Regions from separate parts of the Allostigmatella hybrida genome, predicted to be linked through region 1. Evidence: riboswitches for the same ligand, from Rfam matches in the RefSeq annotation. Region 1 holds a riboswitch; the other holds the start of a gene.
What was found. A riboswitch is a leader RNA that binds a small molecule or an ion and turns the genes downstream of it on or off. The one in region 1 is predicted to bind cobalamin.
Positions count from the first base shown of each region.

Region 2: another riboswitch for cobalamin. It lies ahead of KY661_RS10000 (hypothetical protein); the one in region 1 lies ahead of KY661_RS01130 (TonB-dependent receptor plug domain-containing protein).

Region 1 covers NZ_JAHXBH010000001.1:284,133-287,533, forward strand. The annotation lists gene KY661_RS01115 (ComEA family DNA-binding protein) at 1-26, opposite strand, end outside; gene KY661_RS01120 (hypothetical protein) at 23-274, opposite strand; gene KY661_RS01125 (FHA domain-containing protein) at 587-1,111, shown strand; cobalamin riboswitch at 1,118-1,251, shown strand; gene KY661_RS01130 (TonB-dependent receptor plug domain-containing protein) at 1,307-3,280, shown strand; gene KY661_RS01135 (MXAN_6577-like cysteine-rich protein) at 3,277-3,401, shown strand, end outside.
Region 2 covers NZ_JAHXBH010000004.1:245,442-248,842, reverse strand. The annotation lists gene KY661_RS10010 (hypothetical protein) at 25-333, shown strand; gene KY661_RS10005 (LysR family transcriptional regulator) at 416-1,309, shown strand; cobalamin riboswitch at 1,367-1,585, shown strand; gene KY661_RS10000 (hypothetical protein) at 1,726-3,015, shown strand; gene KY661_RS09995 (cell surface protein) at 3,012-3,401, shown strand, end outside.

The DNA.
Region 1 (3,401 bases):
GCCATCCGCCGCACGGGCCCCCTCACGGGTGGCCTCCCATGAGCTCCGGCTCGAGCCCCGGGCCGGGCGCGTACCGGCCCCCCGGCGTCTGCGCCCCGTCCCGCCGCTCCGCCGCCTCGCGCACGTGCAGCTTCCCATCCAGCGGCAGCACATCCAGCAGCACGTTCAGCGAGCCGTCCTTGTTCACGAAGGCGCTGCCCGCGCGCACCCAGATGCTCCCGCCCTTGCCCTCCCGGATGGAGAACACCGCCAATCGCTTCCCTGCCGTCAGCATCGTCCGCCCACTCCTTCACGCCCGCCGGGCCACCCATGGCCCGGCCGCCTCACCGGCTCTGGCCGCCTGAGGCCACCGGCGCCTGGAGCACCCTTCGTGCCAGGCCGTGCTCCCTCGGGGCAGGGCGGAAGAACCGTCCCGCGCGTGGCCTCTGCGTCCACGAAACGGGATGCGAGGTCTGGACGGGGCGCACCTTGCCGCACCTTTGTCCTCTCCCAGGAAGCGCCATCACCCTTTTGGACAAGGGCGGGGCTGGACGCTCCCTTAGGGCATGCACAGCTTCCGGCCTCCGCTTCGACCGAAGGGTGTGCCTTGGCGCTCAAGTTCTCCATCTTGGCCTCGCAACTGCTCGCCGATCGGCAAACGGTGCTGCGCTCCGTCTCCTGGCCTGTGCTGGTGTGGGAGTCGCCCGTGCAGCGGTGGGATTTCCAGGCCAACGCTTGCCCCGTCACGCCGGCGCGGGCCCGCGGGCCCCAGGGGGCGCTGGAGCTGCACGTGCTGGAGCTGCGCGAGCGCTTCCCGGCGCGCAACGAGCTGAAGCTCGGCCGCAGCCTGGACAATGACGCGGTGCTCGAGGACCTCACCGTCTCGCGCACCCACGCCTTCTTCCGCAAGGAGCCGCACACGGGCGTGTGGCACGTGGTGGATGCCGGCAGCCACAACGGCACCTTCGTGGGCGGCGTGCTCATCGTCCCGGGCCGGCCCACGCCCCTGTTCGACCGCTCCGCGCTGCGCTTCGGGCGCGTGGAGGTGAGCTTCCTCCAGGCCGCCGCCTTCGAGCAGTACGTCCACGCGCGCCTGACGCCGCCGGCGGCGCGCTTGACGCACGTGGGGTGAGCCCCTACAAGGGGCACGCCCTTGGGTGCCCACACCGGGCACGCAAGAGGGAAGCCGGTGGAAGACCGGCGCGGTCCCGCCACTGTGAGTGGGCAGCCGAGCCCATGAGCCAGGAGACCTGCCCAGGGGTCCGGGCGCCCCGGTGAGGGCTCCGGTTGGCCTTCTCTCTTCGACAGAGAGAGTGGAAGGCGGAGCATGGCGTGGCCCGCGCGCGCCGGGCTGGCAGTGTGCCTGGCGCTCAGCATGAGCAGTTCCGTGAAGGCCCAGGAGACCGCCGCCCCGGCCGGTCCCGAGGTGCCCGTTTTCTCCGTGCCCGCCGTGGAGGTCCACGCGGCCCCCGTGTCCGAGCCTCCGGAGTCGGCGGCCCAGCGGGACCCCAGCGGCGCGCTCACCGTCATTGAGACGGCGGACTTTGGCGGGGCGGCCCGCGACGCCGCCGAGGTGCTCGCCACCGCCCCGGGCGTGGCGGTGCAGGACAGCGGCGGCTACGGCCAGAGCAAGAGCCTGGTGGTGCGCGGCGCCGCGGCCAACGGGACGCTCGTGCTGCTGGATGGCATTCCCCTGAACGGCGCGGGCGGCATCGCGGACCTGTCGCGCGTGCCGCTGGCGCTGGTGGAGCGCTTCGAGGTGCTGCGCGGGGGCGCGGGCGCCCGCTACGGCTCGGGCGGACTCGGGGGCGTGGTGAACGTCGTCACGCGGCGGCCCGGCCACGAAGTGCAGGTGGCGGGGGAGGCCAGCTATGGAAGCTGGGACACCGTGCGTGGGTGGGGGATGGCCTCGGGGCCGGTGGGGGAGGGCGAGGCGTTGCTGCTGCTCCATGGAGGCCGCTCCACGGGGAACTTCCGCTTCCGCTTCGATGCGAGCCCCGCGCTGCCGGGAGATCCGCTCGTCGAGCGGCGCCGCGCGAACAACGACGCGCGGGGGGCCGGCGGGCTGCTCCGGCTGAGGCACGGGCTGGGCGAGACGCTGGAGCTGGATGCGCTGCTGGAGCTGTCCGCCGATGACCGGGGGCTGGCGGGCACCGCGCAGAACCCGTTGCCGGACGCGAGGCAGGAGGCCGGGCGGGTGGCGGCCAGCGTGCGGCTGTCGGGCGAGTCCAGCGGAGTGCAGGGCTCGGCGCGGGCGTGGTTCCGAGGGGACCGCATCGGGCTGTCCAGCGGGCCCTTGGTGACACAGGGCCACCAGGTGCAGCGCGTGGGCGGCGTGGAGGCGGAGGCGCGCACGCAACTGGGCGAGCGGCACGGCGTCTCGGCGGTGGTGACGGTGTCCACCGAGGACGTCACCGGAGCGGAAGGTGCCCCGGGAGAGGACTCCCGGCCGGGCTGGTGGCGGGCCAGCGCCATGCTGATGGACGAGGTGAGCCTGGCAGGAGAGCTCCTGCGCCTCATTCCCTCGGTGCGGTTGGAGCGCGCGGGGCCGTACACGCTGCTGTCCCCGAAGGTGGGCGCCACGGTGAAGCTGCCGGAGGGCTTCGCGCTGCGGGCCAACGTGGGACAGGCCCACCGTGCGCCCTCCTTCCAGGAACTCTACGTGCGCCAGGGGTTGCTGTTGCCCAATCCCTCCCTGAAGCCCGAGCGGGTGCTCTACATGGACGCGGCGGTGGTGCACCGCACGGAGCATTCGCTGGCCTCGGTGGGCGGCTTCTACAGCCTCTACGAGAACCTCATCGCCTACGAGCTCTATCCCCCCTTCGCCGCCAAGCCGTACAATTTCGCCTCGGCGCGCGCGGTGGGCCTGGAGGCCGAGGGCGAGTGGCGCCCCTTCCCCTGGCTGGCCGGGGCGTTCAGCTACACCCTGCTCGTGTCGCGCAACCTCCGGGATGATCCGCGGTACTACCTTAAGGAACTGCCCTACCGGCCCCGCCACAAGCTGAGCGCCCGCGCCTCGGGAGGCCCCCGTTGGCTCACCGGCCGCGTGGAGGTGGCCACGCAGGCCGCGCAGTTCGTCAACCGCACGGAGGAAGCGGTGCTGCCCGGACGGACCTTCCTCCACGCGGGCCTCTCCAGCACCTTCGGCCGGACGCCCGAGCTGACCGTGTCGCTGGAACTCAAGAACCTCCTCGACGCCCAGGCCGAGGATCTCGACGGTTACCCCCTGCCCGGCAGGGCCGCCTACGTGACGGTGGCGGCCTCGTTCGGCGGCTCCTCGAAAAGGACCCAGACCCCATGAATGGCCACGAAGCGATGGAGCGGAGGCGGCCCCGGCGGTGGGCCCTGGTCGCGGTGCTGGCGGGGGTGCTGGCGGGCTGCCCGGACCAGGGGGCGGAGTGCGGCGAGGGCCTCTCGCTGTG
Region 2 (3,401 bases), on a different contig from region 1:
CCGCACCGTTGTAGCTTCAGCATCATGACCGCCGCCTCCAACAGCCCTGGCCGCTCCACCCTGTCCGGACTCACGCGAGCCGCTGTCTTCGGGCTGTGCGCGGGAATGCTCAGCGGCGGCATCCTGTTGCTCTTCTTCGGCCTGCGCGGCCTCTTCGGACGGCAGGACTGCGTGGGGCTCAGCAAGCTGGAGTGTGAGGTCATTCTCGACGCGGCCACACACATCGGCCGCGTCCAAACCCTTTGCGGTGGTGCGCTGATGGCGCTGGGCCTGTGTGTCATTGTCCTGACGCGCCCCTACCTCTCCCCTCCTCCGCCTCCCCCGCAGCCTTGAGACGCTCTGAGCCCCAAGGGTATGTAAGGACAGCTAATTACCTCTGGCTTTACCCCTCTCCACCGGTGTAGGAGCCCCCCCAATGCAGCTCGAAAGCCTGAAGATGTTCTGTGATGTCGTGGAGACGGGCTCCTTCTCTCGCGCGGCGCAGCTGAACCACGTGACGCAGTCGGCGGTCAGCCAGCAGATTCGCGCGCTGGAGAACCGGTACGAGCAGAAGCTGCTGTCGCGCAGCGCACGCCAGGTCACCCCCACGCCCGCCGGCGAGCGGCTGTTCCGCGGCTGCAAGGAAATCCTGGCGCGCTTCGCGGAGGTGGAGCAGGAGATCCGCGAGCAGGCCGCCGAGGTGCAGGGCACCACCACCGTCTCCACCATCTACTCGGTGGGGCTGCACGAGCTGCAGAGCGTGCAGAAGCAGCTGCTCAAGACGCACCCCAAGGTGAACATGCGCCTGAACTACCGGCGCAATGATCAGGTCTACGACGACGTCATCCTCGGGGCGGCGGAGATTGGGATTGTCGCCTACCCGCAGCCGCGCGCCGGCGTGGACATCCTGCCGTTCCGCGACGACAAGCTGGCGGTGGTGTGCGCGCCCAGCCACCCGTTCTCCAGCAAGGCCAAGGTGAGCCTCACCGCGCTGTCGGGCGTGCCCTTCATCGCCTTCGACCGCGAGGCCCCCACGCGCAAGGCGCTGGACCGGCTCTTCCGCGAGAAGAACCTGGACCTCAACCCCGTGATGGAAATGGACAACGTCGAGACCATCAAGCGCGCGGTGGAGATGGGGCTCGGGGTGGCCATCCTCCCGCTGTCCACGTGCCAGGCCGAGGTGCAGGCCAACTCGCTGGTGGTGAAGCCGTTCGCCGAGGGCACCGTCTCGCGCCCCATCGGCCTGCTCATCCGCAAGGGCAAGTACCTGGACCGGGCCTCCGCCGCGGTGCTCGACGCCTTCAAGCTGGCCGCGGCCAGCGAGGAGTAGCCCTCCCACCCCGGGCGCGCCGGGGTTGCCGTTTGACAAACGCCTGCATGCCGCCATATCCCCCGGGTTGTCCTCGGCGCCCCCATGACGTCATGGAGGCTCAAGGGAACCCGGTGTGAGTCCGGGACTGCCCCGCAGCGGTGAACAGGAACGAGCGCTGTCCACGCAAGCACTGGCCCCATCCGAGGCCGGGAAGCGACAGCCAGTAGGAGGAGGTCTCCCCGCGAGCCCTCCGCGCCTGTGAGTCCGAAGACCTGCCCAGGATCCGTGCCGCCCAGCGGCACGGCCATCACCGGAACCTCCGAGGGGAGGTGACGGAGGCATGCTCCGGACCGTTCCGGGGGCCTCCGCGCACGCGCCTCGAAGGTCATTCGCCCGGAGGGGGCGGAGGAGCGGAGCGCCAAATGTGGAACGCGATGAGACTCGGTAAGACGTGGACGCGGTGGATGCCCGTCCTGGGCACCCTCGTGCTCGTGGGCCTGGGCACCGGCTGCGGCTCGGAGTGCACCAATTCCTTTGACTGCCAGGAGGACGCCGAGCAGCGGGATCCGGCCAATCCCCGGGTCTGTCAGGAGGAGAAGTGCGTTCCCCTGTATCCCAATGGCCCGCCCACGAGCCCGGGCCCGGGCGACGCGGGGACAGGGGACGGGGGAACGGACGGCGGGGACAATCCCACGCCTCCGGGCGATGGCGGCACGGGCGATGGCGGCACGGACGGCGGCGGAGGCCCTTGCGATGTGCCTCACGACGCGAAGCTTGGCACGCTCCAGCTTCAGGCGGGCTTCTCTGCCTCGGAAAACTCGGCCCTGCCCGTGGGCATCATCGCCGTCACGGCCGTGGGCCCGGGGCCCGTGTACACCGTCTATGGGCTGAGCGGCGCGGACAACCAGGTGTATCCGCTGGGCACATGGCCCTCGCTGCAGACCGGTGGCGAGGCCCTGTTCTCGATCATCGAGCCCTCGGACCGTGGCAACACGGTCTACCCCAGTGGCTACCTGGTGAATGACGGCTCGCGGCTGCTCAGCGGCTACACCAAGTCCGGCGCCAATTTCCCGGGCTACGTCTCGCTCTACCAGAACCAGACTCCCGCCAGCCCGCGGTACCTCTCCGCACCCGGTAACTTCACGGCCGCTTCGATCCAGGACACCTTCTTCATCAACGGCCTGGGGCTGGGCAGCAACCCGCCGGAGGCAGGCATCTACGCCCTCCAGGCACAGACGGATCCGCCCACGATCTCGCTGCTCGCCCGGTTTGATCCCGCCTGGGAGGCCTCCAGCGGGCACACGGCGGTGACCGCCGAGGGCGTGGCCGTGCTGGGCTACTTCGATGGCCTGAGCTTCGCCAACCGCCTGCGGGCCGCGGCGCCGTCACTCTACCAGCCGGCGCTCAGCAGCAAGACGCCCTTCAACCTCTCGGACGCCCCCGAGCTGACGCTGCCCAGCGACTTCTTCACCGTGGCGGCTTTCGGCAACGGCGTGGCGCTGCTGCTCGGAGACAGCTCCAGTTGGCCGCCCGCGTACACGGACGTGTCTCGCGTGGCGCTGGCGCTCAGCGAGGGCTCCGTCACCCCGGGCCCTGCCACCCCCGTGCTGAAGTTCACCGACAGCTGCACGCAGGTCCTGTCGCTCACGGAGCTGGGCAGCAGCCTGCTCGTGGGCGTGTCCGACAAGAATGGAGAGCGGCTCGTCCGCATTGACCAGCCATGAACCTCCTCCGGTTTCCAGCAGGGTTGTCTGGCGTGGGGCTGGCCACGCTCATGAGCCTGACCGCCTGTGGCGGGGACGATGCCTCCGGTGAGCCGGGGCCCGGGGACGACGAGCAGCGGGACGCGGGCCCCCCTCCGGCGGCGGCCTCCAACCCCTTCGCGGACCGTGTCGTTTCATTCCAACCCGGGGCCTCCGCGGGCTTTGGCCAGGACCTGTTCCCGGGCGTCGTGCTCGGGCCGCCCCGGGGCGAGGGCAGCAGCGCCGGCTCACTGGATGTGCTCAGCCTGGGCCAGCAGGGCGTCATCGTCCTGGAGTTCACCGACATCGCCGTGGTGGACGGTCCCGGCGTGGACCTGATCGTCTTCGAGAACGCCTTCGCGCGCTTT